2 regions of the Aminobacter sp. J44 genome follow, and region 1 is predicted to be linked to the other one. Evidence: predicted binding sites of a transcription regulator. Region 1 holds the regulator's gene; the other holds the start of a gene.
The links. Region 1 encodes PhoB, which activates phosphate uptake and scavenging genes when phosphate is short. Its sites were predicted from a motif close to TGTCATNNANCTGTCAT; they were not measured.
Positions count from the first base shown of each region.

Region 1 (14,727 bases):
CATCCTTCATGAGATCCGGAAGGCCGGTTCATGAACACAGCCATCATCGCCGCCCTGCTGCTGATCCTGCTGGGTATTGCTTACCAGACCGGCTGCTCGCGCAGCCGCAGCCTCACGCTCGCGGGCGAAGCACGGCTTCACTCGCGCCCGGTCTACCACGGCGCCCTCGTTGCCATCTGGTCGCTCACCCCGGCACTGCTGATCCTGGCGCTCTGGGCGCTGTTCGGCGACACGGCAAGCCGCGCCTACGTTCTCGCGCAGCTTCCGCCCGAGACGTCTTCGTTCGCCCCTGCCGATCTTGATGCCGCCATACGGCGCATCCGGCAGATCGAGAGCGGCTTTGGTATCATCGGCGATGCCCAACCTTGGGAAAATCAGGTTGCCCAGGCGCTGCGTGAGTTCCGCATCCTGACCTCGGCAGCCATCATCGCCGCTGCCGCCGGCACGGGCGCGCTGGCGCTCTGGTTCGCGCGCAGCCGAATTTCGCTGCGCCTGCGCGCGCGCAACGAGGTCGAGCGCATGGTCTCCTGGGCGATGATCGGCTGCTCGATCGTCGCGATCCTGACCACCGCCGGCATCGTCGCCTCGCTGCTGGTCGAAGCCATTCGCTTCTTCACTTTCGTCAGCCCAATCGACTTCTTTTTCGGCACTGTCTGGAACCCCGGTTTCTCAACGACGGGCCACGGCTCTGCTGGCGAATACGGCCTCCTGCCGCTCCTGTGGGGCACGCTGATGGTCGCGACCATCGCCATCCTCGTCGCCCTGCCGATCGGCCTGATGACGGCGATCTACCTGACGCAATATGCCTCGCCGCGCCTGCGCGGCGTCGTCAAGCCGATCATCGAGATCCTCGCCGGCATCCCGACCATCGTCTACGGTTTCTTTGCGCTGGTGACGGTCGGCCCCTTCCTGGCCGGGCTGGGTAATTTGCTCGGCCTAGACATCCGCGCCACCAGCGCGCTGACGGCCGGCATCGTCATGGGGATCATGATCATCCCCTTCATCTCCTCGCTCTCTGACGACATCATCCGCCAGGTGCCGCGTGCCATGCGCGACGGCTCCCTGGGCCTTGGTGCCACGCAGTCCGAGACCATCAAGCGCATCATCCTGCCGGCCGCGCTTCCCGGCATCGTCGGCGCGTTCCTGCTCGCCGTCAGCCGCGCCATCGGCGAGACGATGATCGTAGTCCTCGCTGCCGGCAATAGCCCGTACCTGCGCCTCAATCCGGGCGAACCGGTCTCCACCGTGACCGTCACTATCGTCAACCAGCTGACCGGCGACACCGACTTCGCGTCGCCGCAGTCACTGGTCGCCTTCGCGCTGGGCCTGACGCTGTTTGCGATGACCCTCATCCTCAACGTCGCCGCCCTCTACATCGTCCGCCGCTACCGGGAGCAGTACGAATGACGTCCGACGAACGCCTCGGTCTCGTCCGCGCGGGGCTTGCTGCCCGTCATGCCCGCGAATGGCGCTTTCGCTTCTATGGCATCCTCGCAATCCTGGCCGCCCTCAGCTTTGTCGCGATCCTGTTCGGCATGATCCTGTCCCGCGGACTTCCCGCCTTTACGCAGGCGACGCTGACACTCGACGTTCATTTCGATGCGGCGGTCATCAAAGTTGGCGAACGGCCAACGCGAACCGGAAACCAGTCGCACGCCGAATATGCGAAGGCGGTCAGCGACTGGGAGCGCAAGATGACGATGGTCAACTGGAACCGCCTCATCGAGGCGGCGGTGCGGGAGGCTGCCCCCGACACGAAGGCGAATTCGCGTGAAATCCTGTCGATTGTCGAGACCAACGCCCGCTTCGAGCTGCGCGACATGCTGGTCGCTGACCCGACGCTGATCGGCAAGACGGTTCAGGTCAGCCTGCTAGCCTCGGCCAATGCCGACAACTGGCTGAAGGGCAACATCGACCGCGCACTGCCCGATGCGCAGCAACAGCTGCGCGAGCCGGCACGCGCGCTTGCCGACCAGCTCAAGGCCGAGGGGAAAATCCGCAACGCCTTTGCCTGGCACATCTTCACCAATGTCGACTCGCGGTCGGCTCCGGCTTCCGCCGGCCTTGCCGGAGCCTTCGTCGGCTCGCTCTACATGATGCTGGTGGTGATCGTGCTTGCCGTGCCGATCGGCGTCATGAGCGCAGTCTATCTGGAAGAGTTCGCGCCGAAGAACCGGTTCACCGACCTCATTGAGGTCAACATCAACAACCTCGCCGCCGTGCCGTCGATCGTCTTCGGCCTGCTGGGCGCTGCCGTCTTCATCAACTATTTCCGTCTGCCGCTGTCGGCACCGCTCGTCGGCGGACTGGTGCTGTCGCTGATGACACTTCCCACCATCATCATCGCCACGCGCTCGGCGTTGCGCGCCGTGCCGCCGTCGCTGCGCCAGGCAGCCCTCGGCCTCGGCGCGTCGAAGACGCAGACCGTGTTTCACCACGTCCTGCCCGTCACCTATCCCGGCATGCTCACCGCCACCATCATCGGTGTCGCACAGGCGCTTGGCGAAACGGCACCGCTGCTGCTGATCGGCATGAACGCCTTCGTCGCGCAGGTACCGGCTACCCCTCTCGACCAATCGTCAGCCCTGCCCGTGCAGATCTTCCTCTGGCAGGGCAACGAGAACCGCAACTTCTTCGAAGCGCGCACATCAGCCGCCATCATCGTCCTGCTCGGGCTGATGCTGACGCTCAACGCCATCGCGATCTTCCTGCGCTCGCGGCTGGAGAAACGCACATGACAGAGAACACTCGCTTGGAGGCGACCGAAATGAACATGCCTGCCGCAACCATCCTCGCCCGCTCGGACCTCTACCACATGCCGTCAACGACGGTCCGCACGCCCGATGCCGAACCGCGCTCCGCAAAGGTTATCGCGCGCAACGTCAGCGTCTTCTACGGTCCGAAGCAGGCGCTGTTCGACGTGTCGATTGACATTCCGGAAAAGTCCGTCACCGCCTTCATCGGCCCGTCGGGCTGCGGCAAGTCGACCTTCCTGCGCTGCCTCAACCGCATGAACGACACGATCGACGGCTGCCGCGTGAGCGGACAGATCGCACTCGACGGCAGCGACATCTTCGCCCCCTCGCTCGATGTCGTCGAGCTGCGCGCTCGCGTCGGCATGGTGTTCCAGAAGCCGAACCCGTTCCCGAAGTCCATCTACGAAAACGTCGCCTACGGCCCGCGCATCCACGGTCTGGCCCGCTCGAAGGCCGACCTCGATGAGATCGTCGCATCAAGCCTACAGAAGGCGAGCCTCTGGAACGAGGTGAAGGACCGGCTCCACGAGCCCGGCACCGGCCTTTCGGGCGGCCAGCAGCAGCGCCTCTGCATCGCCCGCGCCATTGCGGTCTCGCCGGAAGTGATCCTGATGGACGAGCCCTGCTCGGCTCTCGACCCCATCGCCACTGCCCGCATCGAGGAACTGATCGACGAGCTGAAGCAGAATTTTACGATCGTCATCGTCACCCACTCGATGCAGCAGGCCGCGCGCGTGTCGCAACGCACCGCTTTCTTCCATCTCGGCAACCTGGTCGAAGAAGGTCCGACTGACCTGATCTTCACCAGCCCCGGCGAGAAGCGGACGCAGGACTACATCACCGGCAGGTTCGGCTGAGGAGCCAATTCATGGCAGCCCATATCGTTACCTCCTTCGACGAAGAACTCGGCAACATCGACCGCCTGATCCGCGAGATGGGCGACCTTGCGCACACGATGGTCACGGATGCCACCCGCGCGCTGTTCGACAGCGATTCGGTGCTCGCCCTACGCGTGGTTTCCGCAGACGCCGTGATGGATGCCCACCAGCGCGCGCTCGACGAACGCGCGATCACCATCATCGCCAAACGCCAGCCGATGGCTCAGGATCTGCGCGTCGTCGTCGGCGCACTCCGCATGGCGGCCGACTTCGAGCGCATCGGCGACCTCGCCAAGAACATTGCCAAGCGGGTCAGCGCCGTCAGCGAAGGCGTCACGCCAAAGAGCCTGTCGCATTCGATCGACGTCATGGCGAAGCTGGTGATGGAACAGATCGACGAGGTCGTCGCGGCCTATGCGGCGCGCAATGCCGGCCGGCTGGAGGCGCTGCGTATCGACGATGAACAGATCGACATCCAGTACACCGCCGTCTTCCGCGAGCTCTTGACCTATATGATGGAAGACCCGCGCAACATCACGGCTTGCACGCATCTGCTCTTCTGCGCGAAGAACCTCGAACGCATCGGCGATCACGTCACCAACATCGCCGAAAACGCCTACTATATCGCCACAGGCCGCCAGCTGCCGCTGAACCGGCCGAAGACCGACGAGACCACAATTGCGCCAGACCCTGCCTGAGAAGGAGAGCCGGCTGATGATTGCACCGAAGATCATGGTGGTCGAAGACGAGGAGGCGCTCGGCATCCTGCTGCGCTACAACCTTGAGGCCGAGGGCTATCAGGTCGAGGTCGTCACGCGCGGTGACGAGGCGGAGATGCGGCTGCGCGAGCATGTGCCGGATCTGCTGGTGCTCGACTGGATGGTGCCGGCCGTCTCCGGCATCGAGCTCTGCCGTCGCCTGCGCCTGCGGCCCGAAACCGAGCGGCTGCCGGTCATCATGCTGACGGCCCGCGGCGAGGAGAGCGACCGCGTACGCGGCCTTTCAACCGGCGCCGACGACTATCTCGTCAAGCCGTTCTCTACGCCTGAATTCATCGCCCGCGTGCGCGCGCTGCTGCGCCGGGCAAAGCCCGAAGTCCTGTCGTCCGTGCTCAAGGTTGGCGACATCGTACTCGACCGCGAGACGCACCGCGTCCACCGCGGCGACACCGAAATCAGGCTCGGGCCGACCGAATTCCGCCTGCTCGAATTCATGATGCGTCATCCCGGCCGCGTCTTCTCGCGCAGCCAGTTACTCGACAATGTCTGGGGGGAGACGATCTACATCGATGAGCGCACCGTCGACGTTCATGTCGGGCGGCTGCGCAAGGCGGTGAACCGCGACGGCGAGACCGACATCATCCGCACCATCCGCGGCGCGGGCTATGCCATGCAGGAAGGCTGAGCCGCGCGCGGCGCTTCAATCAGTCTGTCAGGGAAAGTGGCGATCCACGACGACCGATGGCGCGGTTGATCCCGGTGGCCTACAAAGTAGGTGGGCGCCATATATCCGAGCCCACGGGCCCGGACAGGGACAGCTCCCTAAGGATCAATAAGGCCCCGGGGAAATGCTGCTCCTGTCGAGAAGCGCAGACCGCCGTTGCCTATATAGTCGCGCCCGCCCTGCCGCGCCAGTGACAGAACCGAAAATTGACCGAACATCGCGGCGACCCATCTGCAACCCGCTACCTGAGTACAGCCTCCTTGCCTCGGCGGGGCATGGCCCCTAGGTTCGGGCAACGACATTCTGAGGAACGACATCGCATGCGCTTTGAAGGAACGGCTTCCTACGTCGCCGACAAGGACCTGATGGTTGCGGTCAACGCCGCGATTGCCCTCGAACGCCCGCTGCTGGTCAAGGGCGAGCCAGGCACCGGCAAGACCGAGCTTGCGCGCCAGATCGCAGCCGCGCTCGGCCTGGAACTGATCGAGTGGAACGTGAAGTCCACCACTCGCGCGCAGCAGGGTTTGTACGAGTACGACGCTGTCTCCCGGCTGCGCGACAGCCAGCTGGGCGACGAGCGCTTCAACGACATTCGCAACTACATTCGCCGCGGCAAGCTGTGGGAAGCCTTCACTTCCGAGAAGAAGGTGGTGCTGCTGATCGACGAGATCGACAAGGCCGACATCGAGTTCCCGAACGACCTTCTGCAGGAACTCGACCGCATGGAGTTCCACGTCTACGAGACCGGAGAAACGATCCGTGCGGTCAACCGGCCCATCGTCATCATCACCTCGAACAACGAGAAGGAGCTGCCCGACGCCTTCCTTCGCCGCTGCTTCTTCCACTACATCCGCTTCCCGGACATGGAGACGCTGCAGAAGATCGTCGACGTCCACTATCCAGGCATTAAGCAGGAGCTGGTGCGCGCCGCCCTTACCCAGTTCTACGAGATCCGCGAGGTGCCGGGCCTGAAGAAGAAACCCTCGACTTCCGAGGCGCTCGACTGGATCCGCCTGCTGGTCGCCGACGACATTTCGCCGGAAGACCTGCGCGGCGATGCCAGGAACGCACTGCCGCGCCTGCACGGCGCGCTGCTCAAGAACGAGCAGGACGTTCATCTCTTCGAACGCCTGGCGTTCATGTCGCGGAGATAACCGATGGCCGAAGTCGTCATCCGTCCGCTGGAAAAGACCGATCATTCGGAGTGGAGGCGGCTCTGGACAGCCTATCTCACCTTCTACCAGAGCGAGGTGAGCGAGACGGTCTACGAGACCACCTGGCAGCGGCTGTTCACTGATGGCGAATTCGAGCCCTGCGGCTTCATTGCCCTGGTCGATGGCAAGGCAGTCGGCCTCGTCCACTACCTCTTCCATCGCTCCAGCTGGTCGATGGAAGGCAACTGCTACCTGCAGGACCTGTTCACCGACGGGGAGGCTCGTGGCAAAGGCGTGGGCGCGGCACTCATCGAGGCCGTGCGCAAGGCGGCAGCAGAGCGCGGCGTGACCAACGTCTACTGGATGACGCACGAAACCAACGCCACGGCCCGCCGGCTCTACGACCGCGTTGCTCGCCGCACCGGATTCATCGAATACGACCTGTCCTGACCATGTTCCTCCCCTTCTTCCTCGAGCTCAAGGCAGCCAAGGTTCCGGTGTCGCTCCGCGAATACCTGTCGCTGCTCGAGGGCATGAAGGCGGGGCTGGTCGACTATGACGTCGAAGGCTTTTACTACCTGGCGCGATCGGCGCTGGTGAAGGACGAGCGCTACATCGACCGCTTCGATCAGGTCTTCTCGCATGTCTTCAAGGGGCTCGATGCGCTTTCCGGCGAAGGCGGCATCGACCCCGCCAACCTGCCCGAGGAATGGCTGCGCAAGCTCGCCGAAAAGCACCTCACCGAAGAGGAGAAGAAGCTGGTTGAAGCCCTCGGCGGCTTCGAGAAGCTGATGGAGACGCTGCGGCAGCGGCTGGAGGAGCAGAAGGGCCGCCATCAGGGCGGCTCGAAGTGGATCGGCACCGCCGGCACCTCGCCCTTCGGCGCCTATGGCTACAATCCGGAAGGCGTGCGCATCGGGCAGGCGGAAAGCCGCCACCGCCGCGCGGTGAAGGTTTGGGACAAGCGCGAGTTCCGCAATTTTGACGACACGGTCGAGCTCGGCACCCGCAACATCAAGGTCGCGCTGAAGCGCCTGCGCCGCTGGGTGCGTGAGGGCGCTGACGAAGAGCTCGACCTCCCCGGCACCATTACCGCTACCGCGGAGCACGGCTATCTCGACGTCAAGACACGGCCGGAGCGGCGCAACGCAGTCAAGCTGCTCATGTTCTTCGACGTCGGCGGCTCGATGGACGACCACATCCGCATCGTCGAGGAGCTGTTCTCGGCCGCGCGCGCCGAGTTCAAGCACATGGAGTACTTCTACTTTCACAATTGCCTCTACGAGGGCGTGTGGAAGGACAATCGGCGTCGGCATTCGGAGGTGATCCCCACCTACGAGGTGATCCAGAAATACGGCCCCGACTACAAGGTAGTCTTCGTCGGCGACGCCTCGATGAGCCCTTACGAGATCACCTCGCCAGGCGGCTCAGTGGAACACTGGAATCAGGAAGCTGGCCACGTCTGGCTGTCGCGCGTGCTCAACCAGTGGCCGAATGCGGTGTGGCTCAACCCGGTGCGTGAGCAGCACTGGCAGTACACGCACTCGATCAAGCTGATCCAGGAAATCTTCTCGCAGCGCATGTATCCGCTGACGCTCGCGGGCCTTGAAGCCGCGACCCGCGAGCTGTCGCGCCGCCACTGACGCCTGCCATTGAGGCAGGCGCGCGAAGACACTACATTTACGGCACCGACAAACCGGAGCTTCCCGATGACCGACAAGCATTTTCCCGTCACCCGCACCGATGCGGAGTGGCGCGCTCTCCTGACGCCGGAGCAGTATCAGGTGATGCGCCAGCACGGCACGGAGCGCCCCGGCAGCTGCGCGCTTCTGCATGAAAAGCGGCCGGGCACCTTCAAGTGCGTCGGTTGTGGCACGCCGCTGTTTGCCTCGACGCTGAAGTTCGAAAGCGGCACCGGCTGGCCGAGCTTCAATGACCCGATCCCGGGCTCGGTCGAAACCTCCGAGGACCGTTCCTACGGCATGGTTCGCACGGAAGTGCATTGCGCGACCTGCGGCAGCCATCTCGGCCACGTCTTCCCTGACGGTCCGCCGCCGACCTTCCTGCGCTACTGCATCAATGGCGTGGCGCTCGAGTTCGAACCCGACGCCGGCTGAACGCCCTAGAACAGCTCGACTGCCCCGCTCGTGTCCGGAACAGGAGCGGGGCGCGTCTTCCGCTCCGCCTCGAACACCTTCGCATCGCGCTCCATCAGTGACTGGCGCGCGCGGCCCGAAACCGGCCAGTACTGGATCTTGCGGCCATGCTCGCCGAGCAGGCTGCCGCCGACATGGCGGATGCCCTCGTTCTCCAGGAACTTCACCGCGAATTCGGCATTCTGGCGCCCGACATCAGTCAGGCCGTCGATCATCCTTGCCCCGCCGAACAGCTTGGCTTCCAGCCGGTCGCGGCGCGCGCCATGCTTCAGAAGATCGTTGACCAGCAGCTCCATCGCATGAACGCCATGGCGCTGCACCGCGCGGTCGTTGCCGCCAAGTGTGCCGCCCGGCAGCAGGAAGTGATTCATGCCGCCAACGCCGGCGATCGGATCACGGATGCAGGCGGCGACGCAGCTTCCCAGCAGTGTCGTCAGAACCATCTCCGGATCGTCGGTGACATAATGGTCCCCTTGCACGATGTGGACGCGCTTTGCTCTCACAATGCTGGGCTGCTGCGGAGCGGCAAAAGCGGTCGCGGAAGCACCTGTCATCGCTCAGTGCCCATCGTGACGTGTCTCGCGCCAAAGACAAGGGTTTCGACCATACAGTTGACCACTAGACGGTTTCTCTGGCTGCGTTGCAGCGGTTGATGATTTCGGCACCGATCCGCTCGAGCGGCAGCTGGCGTTCCACCGCGCCGATCTCGAAGGCGACCTTCGGCATGCCGTAGACGACGCATGTCGATTCATTCTGACCGATCGTCAAGGCACCTGCCCCGCGCATCATGTGGAGACCGCGTGCGCCATCGCGTCCCATACCGGTCAGGATGACCCCGACAGCCGAGCGCCCGGCATGGCGCGCAACCGACTCGAACAGGACGTCGACCGAGGGACGGTGACCGTTGACCGGCTCGCTGGCGGTCAGGCGGCAGCGCAGCTGGCCAACGCCGGCGACCTGCAGGTGCTGTTCGCCGCCCGGCGCGATGTAAATATGGCCAGGAACGAGAGGCGCGCCCTCGACCGCCTCGCTGACAGCCGCAGCGCAAACGCGGTTTAGACGATCAGCAAAGCTCTTGGTGAAGGTGGCCGGCATGTGCTGGGTGACCACCGTCGGCGGGCAGTTCGCCGGAAAGGCTGAAAGCACATTCATCAGCGCCTCGACGCCACCGGTCGACGAGCCGATCGCGACGATGCGGCCGTCCGAACGAAATTCGCCCTTGGTTGAATGGGCCGGCGTGCGGTCCGTACCGGCGCGCACGCGCGCCCGGGCTGCCGACTTTACGCGCGCGGCAAGGTCTCCAAATGCTTCCTCGACCGTGTGGCCGGCGGAGGGCTTGGCGACGCAGTCGACCGCGCCCAGCTCGAGCGCGGCGAGCGTGACGTCCGCACCCGCCTGGGTCAGCGTCGACACCATCACCACCGGCATCGGCCGCAGCCGCATGATCTTCTCGAGGAAGCTCAGCCCGTTCATGTTGGGCATTTCCACGTCCAGCGTGATCACGTCCGGATTGAGGCGCTTGATCGCCTCGCGAGCCTCGTAGGGATCGCCCGCCTGACCGATAACCTGAATCTCCGGATCGCGCCGAAGCACAGCCGAAATAAGGCTGCGCATGGTGGCGCTGTCGTCCACCACGAGGACCTTTACCCCGCTCATTTTAGAAACCGTCCTTGAGCCTGTAGGTCGTGAGACCGTCATTTTCGAATCTGCTCATGTCGGTCACGCGTTCGGAGTGACCCACATAGAGCCTGCCGCCCGAATTGAGCAGCGGCGCGAACCTTGACCAGATGCGAGCCTGGGTGGGTTCGTCAAAATAGATGACGACGTTGCGGCAGAAGATGGCGTCGAATTTGCCCTTCATCGGCCACTGGGCCATCAGATTGAGTTCGCGGAACGCGACCAGCTGGCGCATCTCGTCGCCCACGCCCCACGCGTCTTGCCCGCGATCCTTGACCCGGGCCATCCAACGGTCCCGCAATGCCAGCGGAACCGGCTGCACCGCCTCGTCGGAATAGACGCCCGCACGACCCGTCGCGACCACATTGGGATCGATGTCAGTCGCGAGAATCCGCACGTCGTAGTTGGCCGCTTCCGGCATCGCGTCGAGGACGGTAAGCGCGATCGAGTACGGTTCCTGCCCGGTCGAGCAGCCCGCCGACCAGAACCGGACGCGCCCGCCGGCGCGTGCACGCTGGATCAGCGCCGGCAGGACCTTGGTCTTCAGGTGCTCGAAGTGGTGCGGCTCGCGGAAGAAGCGGGTGACGTTGGTCGTCAGCGCCGCCAGCATGTTCTGGCGTTCGCTCGCGCCGTCCGAACCCGCGACGTAGCTGCAGTAATCGCGAAAACTCTCCAGCCCCAGCGCGCGCAGCCGCTTGGCGAGGCGCGAATAGACCAGCGAAGCCTTGCTCTCCGACAGGGCGATGCCGGCATCGTCGTAGAGCATGCGTGCGATCGACAGGAAATCCTCGTTGGTGAAGAGAAATTCACCTTCGACCAGCGGTTCCTTGCGACCGGGAGCTCCCGTCCGCATTGCAGTTGTCATGCAGCTTCTGCCTCGAATTCATCCGGCAGAATTCGGTCGAGCGCGACGACGCCGATCATGCGGCCGTCGACGGCAAGTATGCCGCGGACGAAGGAGCGGACCGTCTCATTCGCGACGCTCGGCGTCGGCTGGATCTCTTCATCGGTGACGCTCAGGATGTCGCAGACGGCATCGACCAGCAGGCCAACCTCGCGGTTCTCGCAGCGAACGACGATGATGACGTGCCGTGCCTCAGCGACGGTGGTTCCAAGTCCCAGACGCTCGGAAAGGTCGATGATCGGCAGCACGGTGCCGCGCAGGTTGATGACGCCGCGCATGTAGCTCTGCGCGTGCGGAAGCGGCGTAGCGGGCGTCCAGCCGCGGATCTCGCGGACCATCATGATGTCCACGCAGTATTCCTGAGCACCGATCCGGAACGCAATCAGCTCACGCCGCTGATCGGATGCCTTCATGTTCAGAACCTGGTTCATGGTTTCCCCAAAAGCCTCGCAAACCGTGAGTTGCAGACGCCCCCGCTGGAGACCAGTCTGTGCCTCCATCGTTAATTTGCGGTTTAGCGCATGTGGCTGGTGCGAGGCGTGAATTGTCCGCTAACAGAAATTCAGCGCCTCAGCCGGGTCGGGAGATGTAACCTCTCCATACACTCCTGACCTCAGTGCGAAGCCGGGGGCCTCGGTTATCCGAAGCCCCCGCGCATTCATCAGAACTCGTCCCAGTTCTCGTCATCGTCACGCTGCGCGAGCAGCGCGGCGGACCTTGCACCGCCTGCGGAGCTGACGGTCTTGAGCTGCGGGATTGCAGCCTGCTTGGCCGGAGCAGACAGGGCCGGAGCCGCGCCCGAGATCCTTGCAGGCTTCTGGCCGCGGTCGCTGAGCTGGAACTTGGCGACGAGACGGGCCAGCTCTTCGGCCTCCTGAGCGAGGTTGTGGCTTGCCGCCGTCGTCTCTTCGACCATCGCCGCGTTCTGCTGGGTGACCTGGTCCATCTGGTTGACGGCCGTGTTAACCTCGGCAAGGCCGGTCGACTGCTCGCGGGCAGATGCCGCGATCTCGGTGACCAGCGTCGTGATCTGGGCAACCTGAGCGACGATCTTTTCCAGCGCGGAACCGGTCTGGCCGACAAGATCGACGCCCTGGTCGACCTGCTGCGTCGAGGTGGAGATAAGCTCCTTGATCTCCTTGGCAGCTTCCGCCGAACGCTGGGCCAGTGCACGCACTTCCGAAGCGACCACCGCGAAGCCGCGGCCTGCCTCGCCAGCGCGGGCTGCCTCGACGCCGGCGTTGAGCGCCAGCAGGTTGGTCTGGAAGGCGATCTCGTCGATCACGCCGATGATCTGGCTGATCTGTGCCGAGGAACGCTCGATCTGAGCCATCGCCGCAACCGCGTCGCGGACGACGACGCCCGAGCGCTCGGCACCCTGGCGCGCCTGCGTGGTCAGCTCCGAGGCGCGCATCGCACCGTCGGCCGTGGTCCTGACCGTCGCAGTGATCTGGTCAAGCGCAGCAGCCGTCTCCTCGAGGCTTGCGGCCTGCTGCTCGGTGCGGCGCGACAGGTCGTCGGCTGCCTGGCTGATCTCGCTGGTGCCGGAGCGCATGCCCTCAATGGCGTGGTAGATCGTCGCCATCGCCTCTTCGAGCTGCTCGGCGGTGCGATTGAAGTCGTCCTTCAGCGACTGCGCCTTCGGGGCGAATGGCACGTTGATGCGGAAGGTCAGGTCACCTGAGGCGAGCGCGGCAAGGCCGCGACCGAGAGCCTCGATGGCGACGCGGTCCTCTTCGGCAACCCGCGCGGCCTCCGCCTCGTGGCGCTGGCGCTCGCTGTCGGTCATCGAGCGGATGCGATCGGCTTCGCCCTCGATGCGCAGCTTCTCGATCGCGGCATCCTTGAAGACCTGGACGGCGCGAGCCATCTCGCCGATCTCGTCGCGACGCTTGAGCCCCGGGACCTCGACCGAGTTGTCGCCAGAAGCAAGGCGGCCCATCACGCTGGTCAGGTTGTGGATCGGCGTCGCGATCATGCGGGTAAGCAGGTAGCCGAGCGCAATTGCGATGATCGTTGCCAGGATCTGGCCGATGGTCAGCACGCGCTCATTGAAGTCGAGAGCTTCGTCAGCAGCGATCCGTGCGGCATGGATACGGACGTCCGCAGCCTCAGCCAGGGCATCGAGTGCGTCCTCGAGCTTGCCCATGTAGGTGTCGGCGATGCCCGAGCGGCCGACCATCTCGACAGCACTCTTGCGAAGCTCGGAATCCGACGCAAGCCTCTTCCCGACTTCAACGACGTTCTTCCACCACTCGGCGAGTCCATCCGTGGCCGCGTTGATGTGCTGAGCCATTTCCGGGAAGCCTTCGGCCAGTTCCGTCAGGCGGTTGATCTGAGCGTTGAAATTGGTCCGGTGCGCGTCGAGACGCTCCAGATAGTAAGGATCGTTCGACAGGAGGTAGCCGCGATAGCTGTTCTCCTGTCGTCCAGCGAGCGCCTTCGCATTCTGGATGACGGCCATGACGTCATTGACGAGCGCGCGCTCCTGTTGCGCAACTCGCGAGTTGGCGATGTTCCAGTAAACTGCGGCGCTCATCGCCATGATGGTCGCCACCACCAAAAAGAATCCAAGCGCAAGCTTGCGCGATATTTTCAAGTTCGTGATCAGCACAACAGCCCCCGGCAAATCGAAGATCCGGTCACGGTCCGGATATTCCCCAGCGCCTGCAAATCAGGCAGGTTCCCGCGGGTAGTTGATGGCTCGCAACGGTTAACGCCTTCCTAACTGCGAGATTGCCGCAAGGTAATTAAGTCATTGATACTTTAGCGCCTTAGGGGAAGCTCAGATAAGCTGCAAACGATCCAGCTGCTTTCTAATATGCGCAGCTTCTGCGGGAGTAGAGGCAAGCGAGATAGCCTTCTCGAAAGCCCGCCGCGCCTCGCGCTCCTTGCCCAGTTTCGAAAGAAGAGCGCCGCGCACGCCGTGCAGGTAGAAATAACCCGACAGCGGCTCGGCCACCGTTTCGACCAGCTGCAGCGCTGCCTCGGCCCCTTCCACCTTCTCGACCGCCACCGCGCGGTTCAGCGTGATGACCGGATTTGGATGAATCGATTCCAGTACTTGATAATAGCCGGCGATCGCTTGCCAGTCGGTTTCCGCGGCGTTTTTCGCGACCGCATGCTCATAAGCGATCGCCGCCTGAAGCTGGTAGCTTCCCGGTCGCTGGTGGCGCGCGGCCTTTTCGATCAATACCTTGGCTTCTTCTATCGGCCCGCTGCGCCAGAGCGAACGGTCCTGGTCCTCCAACAGAACGATTTCGCCGTTGTCATCCAACCGTGCTGGCGCGCGTGCATGCTGGAACAGCATCAACGCAACAAGCCCCATCAGTTCCGGCTCGCTGGGAAACATCCGCAGCAGCAAGTAGCCGAGCCGGATTGCCTCCTCGCACAGCGGCTCACGAATATGCGCATCGCCACCGCTCGCCGAATAGCCCTCGTTGAAGAGGAGGTAGATCATCGCCGAAACCGTCGCGAGGCGCTCGACCCGCTCGACTGCGGATGGCGTCTCGAAACCGATGCCAGCGGCAGCGATCTTGCGCTTGGCGCGGGTGATGCGCTGCTCCATCGCCGCTTCAGAAACCAGAAAAGCCCGCGCGATCTCCGGCACCGTCAGGCCAGAGACGACCCGAAGCGCGAGCGCAATTTGCTGGGTTGCCGGCAGCTCCGGATGACAGCACACGAACAGCAGCCGCAGCACGTCGTCCTGGTAATCGGCGTTGTCGATCCGCTCGACCATTCGCGGCTCGGCATCGCCAA
Region 1 is NZ_VLJG01000002.1:12,820-27,546, forward strand. Features, by position in the region: gene pstC (phosphate ABC transporter permease subunit PstC) at 31-1,407, shown strand; gene pstA (phosphate ABC transporter permease PstA) at 1,404-2,738, shown strand; gene pstB (phosphate ABC transporter ATP-binding protein PstB) at 2,774-3,613, shown strand; gene phoU (phosphate signaling complex protein PhoU) at 3,625-4,332, shown strand; gene phoB (phosphate regulon transcriptional regulator PhoB) at 4,349-5,038, shown strand; RNA gene ssrS (6S RNA) at 5,076-5,232, opposite strand; gene L610_RS00995 (MoxR family ATPase) at 5,398-6,231, shown strand; gene L610_RS01000 (GNAT family N-acetyltransferase) at 6,235-6,681, shown strand; gene L610_RS01005 (VWA domain-containing protein) at 6,684-7,874, shown strand; gene msrB (peptide-methionine (R)-S-oxide reductase MsrB) at 7,941-8,348, shown strand; gene L610_RS01015 (chemotaxis protein CheD) at 8,354-8,941, opposite strand; gene L610_RS01020 (chemotaxis response regulator protein-glutamate methylesterase) at 9,006-10,043, opposite strand; gene L610_RS01025 (protein-glutamate O-methyltransferase) at 10,045-10,929, opposite strand; gene L610_RS01030 (chemotaxis protein CheW) at 10,926-11,399, opposite strand; gene L610_RS01035 (methyl-accepting chemotaxis protein) at 11,630-13,528, opposite strand; gene L610_RS01040 (RNA polymerase sigma factor) at 13,754-14,727, opposite strand, start outside.

Region 2 (14,727 bases), on a different contig from region 1:
GAGCTGTCGCGCTCCGATTTCGTCACCGTCGACACCGAGTTCATTCGCGAGACGACATTCTGGCCTGAACTCTGCCTCATCCAGATGGCCGCGCCGGGCGTGACTGCCCTCGTCGATCCGCTCGCGCCCGGGCTGGACCTTGCGCCCTTCTTCCGCCTGATGGCGGACGAGCGCATCCTCAAGGTGTTCCACGCCGCCCGCCAGGACGTCGAGATCATCTACCATCTCGGCAAGATCATCCCGACGCCGATGTTCGACACGCAGGTTGCGGCGGCGGTTTGTGGCTTTGGTGACAGCGTCTCCTACGATCAGCTTGTGCAGAAGGTTACCGGCGCGCGGATCGACAAGACCTCCCGCTTTACCGACTGGCGCCACAGGCCGCTGTCGGACAAGCAGCTCGAATATGCGCTGGCGGACGTCACCCACCTCATCGACGTCTACCGCCATCTCAAGGACGAGCTGGAGCGCGAGAACCGCGCGCACTGGCTCAACGAGGAGATGAGCGTCCTCACCTCGCCCGAGACCTACGATCCCGATCCTGAGGATGCGTGGAAGCGCCTGAAGATGCGCGTGCGCAAGCCGCAGGAACTGGCGATCATGCAGGCCGTCGCCACCTGGCGCGAATACGAGGCGCGCGAGCGCAACGTGCCGCGCGGGCGCGTTTTGAAGGATGACGCGATCTTCGAGATCGCCCAGCAGGCGCCGCGTGATGCCGCCGCGCTTGCCCGCCTCCGCACCACGCCGAAGGGATGGGAGCGTTCCTCCACCGCCGCAGGCGTGTTGGCAGCTGTCAACAAGGCGCTGGAGATCCCGAAGGATCAGCTGCCGAAGCTGCCCAAGCAGGTGCAGCAGGCCGAAGGCACGAGCGCTGCCGCCGAGCTACTGAAGGTCCTGCTCAAGATCGTCGCCGAGCAGCAGGGTGTGGCACCGAAGGTGCTGGCGTCGTCCGAGGACGTCGAGAAGATCGCCGCATCGGGCGAAAACGCCGACGTTCCGGCCATGCATGGCTGGCGCCGTGAGGTGTTTGGCGAGCGGGCGCTGGCGCTGGTGCGCGGCGAAATCGCCCTCAAATTCGAGAAGCGGAAAATCACCGTCTTCGAGACGAAATAAGCCGGCAGTTGCCGGCTTATTTCGTTCCATCGCTGAGCAACTGCCTCAGTCGTCGGCGACGACGATGTCCATTGGACGGTTCAGCACCTTGCCGAGCAGGGCCATGCGCTTGTCGGGCCGCTCGCCCCTCAGGTCGGCATGGCTCTTCGGCACCACCAGCGACAGCTTCCGGCCCTCGCCCTTCCGCCACTTGAGCTTTGGGATGATGCCGGGCATCGAGGCCGAGAACAGGTAGACGACGCGCAGCAGTGCGCCGAGGATGCGGGCGCGTTCGAGATAGAGCGGCCCGGCAAGCGAACGCATCACCGGCGAGACGTCATCTTCGTAGATGCCCTCGTGGCGGAACAGGCTGGTCAGCGCGATGAAGGCGCGGCCCGGGTGATCGACGCCGATGAACGAGCCGTGGGCGATGATATTGAGCGACTGCGTGCCGCGATAGTCGGGGTGAGCGCGCCAGCCGATATCGGTGAGCAGACAGGCGGCGCGGCGGTAGCGCGCTTCCTCCACCGTCTCCTCGATGCCGAAGGCCTCAAAGGCCTCGCCGGTCCAGGCCTCCAGCTCGCGGCAGTGCGTAACCGAGCGCGCACGCAGGACGGCGAGTTCCTCGGCTGCCGAGATGAGCGGATCCTGGCGCTTCTGCTGCTCGTCGAGCAGCGAATAGAGGTAGCCCTCGCGCACGCCGAGCGCTGACACCACCACCTTGCCCGGCTTCATCGCCTGGACGATCTCGCGCAACACCGCTGCACCGTAAGGCAACAGCGCGCGGCGCGACTTCGAGATGCGCTCGACGCCCTTCATGCGCGAAATGTCGCCGTCTATCACCTGCCGCAGGAAGCTGCCGAGCTTGTCCAACTCGAACTCGTAGTGGTGCATCACGTCGAGCGGGTAGCCCTGCGAGGTCATGTGCAGGCGAGCAAGGTTTCGCCAGGTGCCGCCAACGCAGTAGAAGGTGCGGCCCTTGCCCTCTTCTAGGAAGCTCGCACGCTTCAGCTTCGTGCGCGCAATGTTTGATGCCCGCGAAGTCGAGCCCTTCGCCATTTCCTGCAGCCGCAGGCCACCAAGCGGCAGCGTGATGCCCTCGCCGATCTCCTCGCCCTTGACGTCGACGAGCTCCAGGCTGCCACCGCCGAGGTCACCAGAGATGCCATCGGGATCATGGAAGGCAGAGATGATGCCGAGGCCGGCGTAGGTTGCCTCCTCGCGGCCGGTGAGGACACGGATCGGTACGCGAAACACGTCCTCGGCGCGGCGGATGAAGTCGGGGCCATTCTCGGCCTCGCGCGCCGCCGCCGTCGCGATCACGTGCAGCGATTGCGCCCCGGCCTGCTCTGACAGTGCCCGAAAGCGTCGGAACTCTTCCAGCGCCATATCGACCGCCTTCGGGTCGAGCTTGCCGGTGGAGTAGATTCCGCGGCCGAGGCCCGCCAGCATCTTCTCGTTGAACAAGATGGTTGGGGATCGGGCGATCCCCTCGTAGATGACGAGGCGGATCGAGTTCGATCCAATGTCCACGATGGACAAAGGCCGGCGATCTGGAAGCCGGCCCTGCGATACAGAGATCATGCTGAGGTTGCCACGCTGGCTTTCTTGCGGCGCTTGTACTGCGCAATGCGCTGTGGCGCATGAGATTTCAGGGCATCACCACGACCCGAAAGGCTCGGATTGGTCATGAAATACTCCTGCGCGTTGAAAGGCTCTTCGCCTTCCTCGGGGACGATCCGCCGCGAGGTTCCGTCCGCCAGTACCTCGAAACTCTGCTGGTTGTCCATAATATTGCCCAGCATGATCTGGCCGAGCACTTGCTCGTGCACGGTCGGATTCGTGATTGGGACCAGCGTCTCGACGCGGCGATCGAGATTGCGCGGCATCATGTCGGCCGAGCCGATATAGACGATGGCCTCGTCCGACGGCAGACCGCTGCCATTGCCGAAGCAGTAGATGCGGCTGTGCTCGAGGAACCGACCGACGATCGATTTCACGCGGATGTTTTCCGAAAGGCCGGGCACCTGCGGCCGCAGGCAGCAGATGCCGCGCACGACGAGGTCGATTTCGACCCCGGCGCGGCTTGCCTCGTAGAGCGCGTCGATGACGATCGGGTCGACCAGCGAGTTCATCTTCATCCAGATCTGGCCGGGCTTGCCCTCCTGCACGAAGCGGACTTCATCTTCGATGTGCTTCAGGATACGGCTGCGCAGGCCAAAGGGCGAGATCGCCAGGCGCATCTCGCCGGTAGGCTCCGCATAGCCCGTGATGAAGTTGAAGATCTGCGCAACGTCGCGGGCGATCACCGGGTCCGAGGTGAAGAATGAAAGGTCCGTATAGATACGCGCGGTGATCGGATGGTAGTTGCCGGTGCCGAGGTGGACGTAGTTGCGCAACTTGCCGTCCTCGCGGCGCACCACCAGCGACATCTTGGCGTGGGTCTTCAGCTCCAGGAAGCCGAACACGACCTGCACGCCGGCGCGCTCCAGGTCCCTCGCCCAGCGGATGTTGGCTTCCTCGTCGAAGCGGGCCTTGAGCTCGACCAGCGCCGTCACCGACTTGCCGGCCTCGGCCGCCTCGATCAGCGCGCGCACGATCGGGCTGTCATTCGAGGTGCGGTACAGCGTTTGCTTGATCGCGACCACATCCGGGTCGAACGCAGCCTGGCGCAGGAACTGCACCACGGCGTCGAACGACTCATAGGGGTGGTGGACGATGATGTCCTTCTCGCGGATCGCCGAGAAACAGTCGCCGCCGTGCTCGCGGATGCGCTCGGGGAAGCGCGGATTGTAGGGCGTGAACTTGAGCTCATCGCGCGGCAGCGAAACCAGCTCAGAGACATGATTGACCGCAAGCGGCCGCTGCAAAATCGAAATGCGCGACGCCGGCACCTCAAGCTCGGTCGCCACGAATTCGCGCAGCGCCCCGGGCATCTTGTCGTCGAACTCGATGCGGATCACCTGGCCGCGCCGGCGGCGCTTCAGCGCACTCTCGAACAGGCGTACCAGGTCCTCCGCCTCTTCCTCAACTTCGATATCCGAGTCACGGATGATGCGGAACGTGCCCGATCCCTCGACCTCGTAGCCGGGGAACAGCTTGCCGATGAAGAGCGCGACCACCTCTTCCAACTTGATGAAGCGGACGCACGAGCCGTTGCCCGGAATAAGGATGTAGCGACGCAGTGCCGTGGGAAGACGCAGCAGCGCCGTCATCTGCTCGCGGTTGCGCAGGTGGCGCAGCTGCAATGCGATCGAGAAGCCCAGGTTCGGAATGAACGGGAATGGATGCGCCGGGTCGATCGACAGCGGCGTTAGCACCGGGAAGATCGCTTCCATGAAATGGGCGTCGAGCCACTCCAGCTCTTCGCGCTCGAGATTTTCGGCGCGGATGACCTCGATCCCCTCCTGCCGCAGCAGCTCGGTCAGATGGGCATAGGCGCGCTGCTGGTCCTCCTGCAGCCTCGCGACCTCGAAAAGCAGCAGTTCCAGCTGCTGCTCCGGGGTGCGCCCGTCCGGGCTCTTGATGGCGATGCCCTGCCGGACCTGGCCGGCAAGGCCCGCCACGCGCACCATGAAGAACTCGTCGAGGTTATCGGCGGAGATCGACAGGAAGCGGACACGCTCAAGGAGCGGATGATTCGGGTTCTCCGCCTCGCTCAGCACGCGCCGGTTGAACTGCAGCCACGAGAATTCACGATTGACGAAACGATCAGGGTTGCCGTCGGGCGACGCCGACAGGGCCTGTATCTCGCCAGTGAATTCACTTGTCGCGGGCTTGAGCTCGTTCATCGTCCTGTTTTTCCCCTGCCGCAGGCAAACGGCATGCTGCCAGCTTAGCTTCTGGCAGGCATTTGCGACAGTTTGATATCATCAACTTGCAAAGACCACGTTTATGCGGCAAACGCTCTCGCAGGCGCAATCGGCATAGGAATCCGGGAGCATCTCATGGCTGGCCACGCGGTACCGCATTTCCAGAACGACGCAGGTCATCCCGCGATCGCGATCGGGGTGAAGGAGTTCATGTGCGTTGGGGCTAACCCGCCCTTCGACCACCCGCACATCTTCCTCGACATGGGCGACGAGTCCGAAAAGATCTGCCCGTACTGCTCGACGCTGTACCGCTACGATCCGAAGCTTAAGGCTGACGAGACCAACCCGGCCGGCGCTCTTTACCACCCCAACGCAGCCTGACCGATAGAAGATGCCCGAAGCGGGGCAAATCGCGATAGCAGGAGCCGGAATCGCCGGCCTCACCTGTGCGCTAGCGATGGCTCGCGCTGGGTACAAGGTCACGATCTACGAGCGCGCCCCACAACTGCAGGAAGTCGGCGCTGGACTGCAGCTGTCTCCCAATGCCACCCGCATCCTGCGTGAGCTTGGCGTTCTCGACCGTCTTCTCCCGCATGCCGTCCGCCCGAGCGAAATCGCCATCCGTCGGGCTGACAGCCTCCGGCTGCTCTCCTCGGTAGAGCTTGGCCAGTTCGCCCTCGACCGCTGGGGCGCTCCATACCTTACCATCCATCGCGCTGACCTGCAGAAGGCGCTGCTCGAGGCTGCGCTCGATAATCCGTCAATCACCCTGGTGACCGGCGCCCGCGTCGAGCGTGTCTCGACCACCAAGGGGAACTGTTCTCTCACCATCGCCGGAGCGGATCATCATTTCGAAGCTACCAGCGACCTCGTCGTCGGCGCAGATGGCGTTTGGTCGACGGTGCGCGGCCTGTTCGGCAAGGGCATCGGCAGCTTCTACACCGGCTACATCGCCTGGCGCACGACGGTCGGCGATGGCGGCAAGCTCGTGCCCATCGACCGCGTTACCACCTTCCTCCACCGCAACTTCCATCTGGTCGCCTACCCGATCCGCGCCGGCAAAGAGATCAATCTAGTCGCCGTCACGCCGGGCCTCGCCGAGGCGATGTCCTGGTCTAACGACTCCACCTCCACACGCCTTGAAGTGGCCATAGCGGGCGCGGACCCTGCCCTGCTGGCGCTGGTCCGGGGGGCGCAGCGCTGGACCACCTGGCCGATCCATGAGGTGCCGGCAGCGACGCCGTGGACTTTTGCGGGCAAGGTCGCGCTGATCGGCGATGCCGCACATGCCGTCAGCCCCTATGCAGCACAGGGAGCGGCGATGGCAATCGAGGACGCGCAGGCGCTGGCGGAGCAGCTGAAGGCGCATCCGGATATCCCCGCCGCGCTCACGGCCTACGAGGCGCAACGCAAGCCGCGCCTGCGCCGCGTTGCCAGCCGCGGCAGGTTCAACCGCTTCGCCTGGCACGCCTCTGGGCCCATCGCGCTCGGCCGCGACATCGTGCTTTCGCGACGCACTCCGCAGCAGCTCGCCACCGGCTTCGACTGGCTCTACGGCTACACCCAGCACTGAGAGCGGCCCTGCCCGTCTGGTTCAGGACCGCCTGATAAAACGAAGACGAGTAAAGGTTTCCCCTCGCCCGCCTCGGAACGATTGTCAGTGCAGGATTTGTGACAGGAACAGCTTGGTGCGTTCGTGACGCGGATTGTCAAAGAACTCGGCCGGCGTGTTTTGCTCGACGATCTGGCCCTGATCCATGAAGATGACGCGGTTGGCGACCTGACGGGCGAAACCCATCTCGTGGGTCACGCAGATCATCGTCATGCCTTCCTCGGCAAGACCGACCATCGTCTCCAGCACTTCCTTGATCATCTCCGGGTCGAGCGCCGAGGTCGGCTCGTCGAACAGCATGATGCGAGGGTTCATGCAGAGCGAGCGGGCGATCGCCACGCGCTGCTGCTGGCCGCCCGATAGCTGGCCCGGGTATTTGTGCGCCTGCTCCGGGATTTTCACGCGGGTGAGGAAATGCATCGCGATTTCCTCGGCCTGCTTCTTCGGCATCTTGCGCACCCAAATCGGCGCCAGTGTGCAGTTTTCAAGGATCGTCAGGTGCGGGAAGAGGTTGAAGTGCTGGAACACCATGCCGACCTCGCGCCGCACCTCGTCGATCTTCTTGAGATCGTTGGTGAGCTCGATGCCATCGACGATGATCTTGCCCTTCTGGTGCTCCTCAAGGCGGTTGATGCAGCGGATCATCGTCGACTTGCCGGAGCCCGACGGGCCGGCCACGACGATGCGCTCGCCGCGCATCACCTTGAGATTGATGTCCTTGAGGACGTGGAAGTCACCGTACCACTTGTGCATGCCGATGATTTCGATGGCGACGTCCGTGTCCGACACCTTCATCTTGGAGCGGTCGACGGCGATCTCGTTCGCGGCAACAGCGTTTTCAGTGGCCATTTTCTGTTCCCCTGTGGCTCTTCGGCCTTGTCTTGTGTTTGTTACGGGAGGTCGTGTTCATCGGCGGTATCCGGTGTCAAGCCGCCGCTCCATCCAGATCGAGTAGCGGGACATGCCGAAACAGAAGATCCAGAAGACGGCGCCGGCGAAGATCAGCCCCGACATCGGCGTCTGCGCGGATGCCCAGGCGGCGTCAGTAAAGTTCTGGCGCACGATGCCCAGTAGGTCAAACATGCCGATGATGTAGACCAGGCTCGTGTCCTTGAAGAGGCTGATGAAGCTGTTGACGATGCCGGGGATGACCAGCTTCAGTGCCTGCGGCAGGATGATCAGGCACATCTTCTGCCAGTAGCTGAGGCCGAGCGAATCCGCGCCCTCGTACTGCCCCTTCGGGATCGCCTGCAGGCCCCCGCGAACCACCTCCGCCATGTAGGCTGACGCGAAAAGGGCAACACCCACCAGCGCGCGCAGGAACCGGTCGAAGGTCATGCCCGCCGGCATGAACAACGGCAGCATCACCGAGGCCATGAACAGCACGGTCACCAGCGGCACGCCGCGCACCAGCTCAATGAAGATGACGCAGATCATCTTGATCGCCGGCATCTTGGATCGTCGTCCCAGCGCCAGCACGATGCCAAGCGGCAGCGACACTGCAATGCCGACGACCGACAGCACGATCGTCACCAGCAGCCCGCCCCATTCCGAGGTCGGCACATAGCGCAGGCCAAAATAGCCGCCGACCAGCAGGAAGAAGGCGACGATCGGGAAGACGACAAACAGCAGCAGCGCGTTGAGGGCCTTGTAGGGTACGCGCGGGATCAGCAGCGGCACCAGCAGCAGTACGAACAGGATCGCCGTGAGATCGACGCGCCAGCGCTCGCTGTAGGTGTAGCGACCGTACATGAACTGGGCGAACTTCGCGTTGACGAACGCCCAGCACGCACCGGACCAGCCGTCCGGCCGGACGCCACCCTGCGAAACGGTGGCGCAGACGGTACGGTCGGGTCCAGACCATACGGCATCGATGAACGCCCAGCGCAGCATATTCGGCACGAACCAGACGATCAGGAACAGGCCAAGCAGCGTAAGCACCGTGTCCATCGGCGAGGCAAACAGGTTGGCGCGCAGCCAGGCGCCAAAACCGCGGGCCCGCGACGGGGCCGGCTGCGGCCCCAGCATTTCGGTGCGGACATAGGAAAGATCAGCGCTCGTCATCTTATCTCTCCACCAGCGCCATCTTGGCGTTGAACCAGTTCATGAAGGCTGCGGTCGACAGGCTGAGGCCGAGATAGATGACCATCCAGATGGCCACGACCTCGATCGCCTGGCCGGTCTGGTTCATCGTCGTCTGGCCGATCTGGACGAGGTCGGGATAGCCGACGAAGACGGCGAGCGACGAGTTCTTCGTCAGGTTGAGATACTGGCTGGTAAGCGGCGGGATGATGATGCGCATCGCCTGCGGGATCACCACCAGCCTGAGCGTCAGGCCGGAGCGCAAGCCGAGAGCGTAGGAGGCTTCTGTTTGACCGCGGTTGACGCCGAGGATACCGGCGCGAACGATCTCGGCGATGAACGAGGCGGTGTAGAAAGACAGCGCCAGGTACAGCGACAGGAACTCGGGCTTCACCTGGAAGCCGCCGCTGAGGTTGAAGGTGCCCTTCTGCGGGAACTCGAAGCTGACCGGGATGCCGAGCAGCAACGTCACCAGCAGCGGCAGGCCAATGATGAGGCCGAGCGATGTTGCAAGCCGCGGGAACGGCTGGCCGGTCTGCATCTGGCGCCGGTAGGCCCAGCGGTTGACGATGAAGGCGACGATGATGCCGACGACGAGAGCGGCCGGAATGAGCCACGCACTCTCTTCCCAGATGGCCTTCGGCAGGAAGAAGCCACGGTTGTTGAGATAGGACGAGAATGGCAGCTCAAGACTGTCGCGCGGCCCGGGCAGCACCGACAGCACACCGAGATACCAGAAAAAGATGACGAGCAGCGGCGGGATGTTGCGGAACACCTCGACATAAACCGTGCAGATCTTGGCGATGAGCCAGTTGCCAGACAGCCGGCCGACGCCGACAAGGAAGCCGATGATGGTCGCAGTGATGATGCCGCAAATGGCGACAAGGATCGTGTTCAGCAGGCCAACGATCAGCGCGCTGCGGAAGGATGAGTCCGCCGTGTATTGGATCAGTGACTGCGAGACGTCGAAACCGCTACGGCGATCAAGGAAGCCAAAGCCGGACGAAATGTTCGCTCGGCGAAGATTGTCTACCGTATTTCCCCAAATCCAGTAGACCGCCGCGGCCAGAATGACCACGACAAGTACCTGGAAGATGATCCCGCGAACCCGCGGATCGTTCTTCCACGAGACGCGTGCTGACGTGTCAGCGCGCAGCACCTCAGTCGATGCCATGTGGTTCCCCTTGGTTCGGTGCGGGGACGTGCGTAGCGTCTCCGTCATTCCCGATAATTTCCAGAGCCGGTACTCACCTTGCAAAGATCAAGGCGTGCATTTGCACCGGGCACCAAGAAAAGCGGCTGCCGGGGTTGCCGGCAGCCGGAGCAAATTTCTTAGCGGAGCGGCGGAGCGTACTGCAGGCCGCCCTTGGTCCAGAGTTGGTTCAGGCCGCGGGCGATCTTGAGTGGGCTCTCCTGGCCGATGTTACGCTCGAACATCTCGCCATAGTTGCCGACGCCGGCGACCACTTTCACGACCCAGTCGTTTTCGAGGCCGAGCATCGCGCCAATCTTGGATTCCGGCTCCTGGCCGAGGATGCGCTTGATCTCCGGATTGTCGGAGCCCTTCATTTCCTCGACGTTGGCCTGGGTGATGCCGAGTTCCTCGGCCTGGATCAGCGCAAAGAGAGTCCACTTGACGATGTCGAACCACTGGTCGTCACCCTGGCGGACGAGCGGGCCGAGCGGCTCCTTGGAGATGATCTCCGGAAGAACCACGTGCTCATCCGGGTTGGCGAGCGTCAGACGGAGCGCATACAGACCGGACTGGTCGGTGGTGTAGGCGTCGCAGCGACCAGCCTCATAAGCGGCATTGGTCTCGTCGAAGCCCTGGAACACGACCGGGTTGTATTCCATGTTGTTGGCACGGAAGTAGTCGGCGAGGTTGAGCTCGGTCGTCGTGCCGGTCTGCACGCAGATCGCGGCGCCCGAAAGCTGCAGCGCGGAGTTGATGCCCGGGAGCTTCGCCGCGTTGATCATGAAGCCCTGGCCGTCATAGTAGTTGACGCCAGTGAAGTTGAAGCCGAGCGACGTGTCGCGGCTCAGCGTCCAGGTCGTGTTGCGCGCGAGCAGGTCGATTTCACCCGACTGCAGCGCGGTGAACCGCTCGGTCGCGTTGGTCGGGGTGAACTTCACCTTCTCCGGATCCCCGAAGACGGCGGCAGCAACGGCCTTGCAGAAGTCCGAGTCGAAGCCCTTCCAGTTGCCCTGATCGTCGGGGGCAGCAAAACCGGCAAGGCCGGTGTGGACGCCGCACTGGACAAACCCCTTGGCCTTCACGTCGTCGAGCGTCGCCGCCGACCCGGCCGCAGCCGACATCAGCACCATCGCAGCCGATCCGAGAATTCCGGTCACAAACTTTTTCATGCCCACATACCCTTTTCTAATTTTTGTCGGGGTGCGTGTCCCCTTGTGGTTCCTGCGGAAGCAGTGGCAGCCCTGTCAACAGCCTGAGGTCGCCTGAGAGCTTGAGGCCCTGTCGTCCCGCCTCCCATTACGCGGCCATCGAAAGCGATTATTGACCATCGGTCAAGTGCGAATGAAACAGCGGGAAGAATTGCCCAAAATTGATGCACCTCACACCATCTTTCGTGCATGTAGAGCCAATGAGTGAGCAAAAAAAATGTAGTTTTCCGGCCAATTATCCGGAAAAACTTACATAGTTCGTCAGGAGCGCCACTCGGCACTCTGGCCCAATTTTTACGGGGCCGCTGCGTTGGTCTGCGATAGTTGCAGAAGCTGGCTGCAGTGGCTATCCCTCCCCTAAACGGATCGAGGACAGATGAGCAATTCAGGCCAGACCAAGAAGGGCATCCACACGCAGCTTGCCCATATCGGCAACAACCCGCGCGACTTTTACGGCTTCGTGAACCCGCCGGTCGTGCATGCCTCCACAGTGCTGTTTCCGGACGCAGCGACCATGGCGTCACGCAACCAGAAATATACCTACGGGACGCGCGGCACGCCGACGACCGACGCACTGGCCTCGGCCATGGACACGCTGGAAGGCTCGGCCGGAACCATCATCGTGCCGTCGGGTCTGGCGGCGGTCACGATCCCGATGCTGGCCTTCCTGTCGGCAGGCGATCATGTGCTGATCGTCGATTCCGTCTACCACCCGACCCGCCACTTCGCCGACATGATGCTGAAGCGCTTCGGTGTCGAGGTCGAATATTACGACCCGGCGATCGGCGGCGGCATCTCGGCACTGATAAAGGCCAACACCAAGGTCGTGTTCACCGAATCGCCCGGGTCCAACACCTTCGAGATCCAGGACATTCCCGCAATCGCACAGGCCGCGCATGCGCGCGGCGCGATCGTGATGATGGACAACACCTGGGCGACGCCGCTCTACTTCCGGCCTCTCGACCACGGCGTCGACGTCTCGATCCACGCGGCGACCAAGTATCCGGCCGGCCATTCGGACATCCTGTTAGGCACGGTGTCCGCCAACGAACGCTGCTGGAATCAGCTGCACGAGACCTTCGTTACCATGGGCTGCTGCGCGGCTCCCGACGATGTCTATCAGGTGCTGCGCGGCCTCCGGACCATGGGCGTGCGTCTCGAGCGCCACGAGAAGAACGCACTTGAGATAGCGCGCTGGCTGGAAGCACAGTCGGGCGTTGCGCAGGTGCTGCACCCTGCTCTCGAAAGCTTCCCGAGCCACGCGCTGTGGAAGCGCGACTTCAAGGGATCAAGCGGCATCTTCTCGATCGTTCTCAACGGCGGCGGCGAAAAGCAGGCGCACGCCTTCCTCGACGCGCTGAGGATCTTCGGCCTGGGCTATTCCTGGGGCGGGTTCGAGAGCCTTGCCGTGCATGTCTGGATCGGCGACCGCCTCGTTTCGAAGCGCAGCTACGGCGGCCCGATCATCCGCCTGCAGATCGGCCTCGAGGACGTCGAGGACCTGAAGCAGGATCTGACCAACGCGCTGGCGGCGGCGGCATCAGCCTGAGTCAGCCGCTGCAACGCCTGACGACCCGAATCGAAAAAGCCGCCGATCTTCCGGCGGCTTTTTCTTTCCACTCAAAGACCTGCGTCGTTCAGGTAACAATCAGATTCAGGGACGGAATGCGGCTGAGCAGGCTCTTGTCGGTGTTGAGCACATATTCGAGGTTCTGACGCGCGACGCGCGCATGTTCGCGCGCGATTGCTTCGGCGCGCGCGCCCTCGCGCATCTCAATTGCCTGAACGATGGAGCGGTGCTGCTCCTGACCGCCGATGAGCGAGCGGCGGAAGACGACGAACGCCTCCTCAGTCTCCAGAAACGCGCTGGGCGAGGCGAACGGCAGGCTGGTCGCGCGCTCGATCTCGCGGCGCAGGGTCTCGCTTCCGGCAAGCATCGACAGCAACCGGTGAAACTCGGCATTGAGTTCCACGTAGCGTTCGAAATTGATCTTGGCAGGGTTCGGATTGATTGTTGCGTCCAGCGCCTCCACCACCTTGCTGATCTCGATCAGCTTACGCGGTTCGACGCCGCGCTCAGCCGCAAGGCGCGCTGCCGTGCCTTCGAGCACGCCGCGTATCTCAATGGAATCGATAACTTCGTCGGCGGAAAAGCCGCGTGCGATATAGCCGCCGGACGGAATTCGTTCGAGCAGCCCTTCCTGCTCAAGGCGCGCCAGAGCGGCGCGAATAGGTGTTCGGGAAATTCCAAGGCGCTCCGAAAGAGGAACTTCGGACAGGCGCTCCCCACGAGCAATCACGCCACCCACGACCAGATTGCGGATACCCATCAGGGCCTTGAGCGTCTGGGAGGCTTCCTTGCGGTCGTTCATGTCCCTGGCCCGTATGTGGAGGTGGTGGCGGCCACTGCTGGCCGCCACCCTGGAATTGCGCTTAGCGCTTGGTGCGCCAGCTCTCTGCGTAGTTCTCGCGAGCGTCGCGAGCATACGGCGTCGGGGAGACGCGGACGCGGATCTCGGCCTGCTTGTGCTGCTCGGTCGAGGTCTTTGCGGTCGGCTCCGGCTCGCCCCACAGCATGGTGAGGACGTCGCCTTCCTGGATGTCCGCATCGACGACACCCAGCGAGAGCACGCAGCGCTCGTTGAAGGAGTAGCCGTTGAACATCGACATACCGACCATCTTGCCGTTGTGCAGGATCATGTCGGCCGAGGACGAAGCGTAGTTCGGCTGCGGGAAGTCGATCCACTTGTACGGCGTGCCCTGCTCGAAGGCCGAACCGATGACCTTGAGGACGTCCTCGCGGTTCCACTCGAAGGTGACCTTCTTGCGGTTCTTCTGTTCCTTCATCTTCAGGAGGGCTTCCTTACCGACGAAGTCGGACTTCTTCCAGCCGATGTAGAAGTCGTAGCCGAGTTCGAACGGATTGACGTAGTAGTCCTCGATGTTCGACGAAACGAACGAACCGCCGATCGTGCCGGTAGCTTCGTAGCTGTCGACGCCGAGCCACTCGCGGTAGGCCTTGAGCATGCCGTCGCCGGTGTAGATGCCCGGAAGCGGGGACGGAATCCAGCCCGACTCGAGGGTGTTGGTCGAGTAGGCGCGGCTGCCGCAGCGGACGAGATCCACGTTGGCGTCCTTGGCGGCCTGCATGATCTCGGACAGGATGTAGTTCTTGTCCTCGTACGGACCCCAGATCTCGAGGCCCGGAGCGCCCGACATGCCGTGACGCAGCGCCTGGACGCGGCGCGAGCCGATGTTGATCCAGTCGACGTGGAAGAACTTGATCTCCGGAAGCGGACCGCGGTTCAGCTTCTCGAGGATCTTGTTCGCCTCAGGACCCTGGATCTGGTAGCGGTAGTGCGTGCGCAGGACGCGCTCACCTTCCGGACGCGACGGCGAACGCGGGTCGTGCTTGATGCGCACATTCCACTTGCCGTAAGCGGCGCAGAACATCAGCCAGTTCGAGGTCGGAGCGCGACCGACGAGGATGAACTTGTCCTGGCGCTCACGGAAGATGATGTGGTCGCCGATGACGTGACCGGCCGGAGTGACCGGAACGTAGTGCTTCGCACGGTTCAGGTCGAAGTTACCGAAGGCGTTGATGCCGTGATACGCAAGGAACTCCTCCGCCTGCGGACCCTCGACGATCAGTTCGTCCATGTGATGCGACTGATCGAAGAGCACGGCTGAATTGCGCCACGCCCACTGTTCGGTACGCCAGTTCGAGAA
Region 2 is NZ_VLJG01000001.1:40,782-55,508, forward strand. Features, by position in the region: gene rnd (ribonuclease D) at 1-1,110, shown strand, start outside; gene ppx (exopolyphosphatase) at 1,156-2,673, opposite strand; gene L610_RS00205 (RNA degradosome polyphosphate kinase) at 2,670-4,880, opposite strand; gene L610_RS00210 (zinc-finger domain-containing protein) at 5,037-5,282, shown strand; gene L610_RS00215 (FAD-dependent oxidoreductase) at 5,293-6,474, shown strand; gene L610_RS00220 (amino acid ABC transporter ATP-binding protein) at 6,559-7,362, opposite strand; gene L610_RS00225 (amino acid ABC transporter permease) at 7,420-8,577, opposite strand; gene L610_RS00230 (amino acid ABC transporter permease) at 8,579-9,769, opposite strand; gene L610_RS00235 (amino acid ABC transporter substrate-binding protein) at 9,928-10,959, opposite strand; gene L610_RS00240 (cystathionine beta-lyase) at 11,375-12,547, shown strand; gene L610_RS00245 (GntR family transcriptional regulator) at 12,636-13,370, opposite strand; gene L610_RS00250 (aminomethyltransferase family protein) at 13,432-14,727, opposite strand, start outside.
Region 2: a site for PhoB is predicted at 4,945-4,961, ahead of L610_RS00205 (RNA degradosome polyphosphate kinase). Genes of this name have one in related genera too.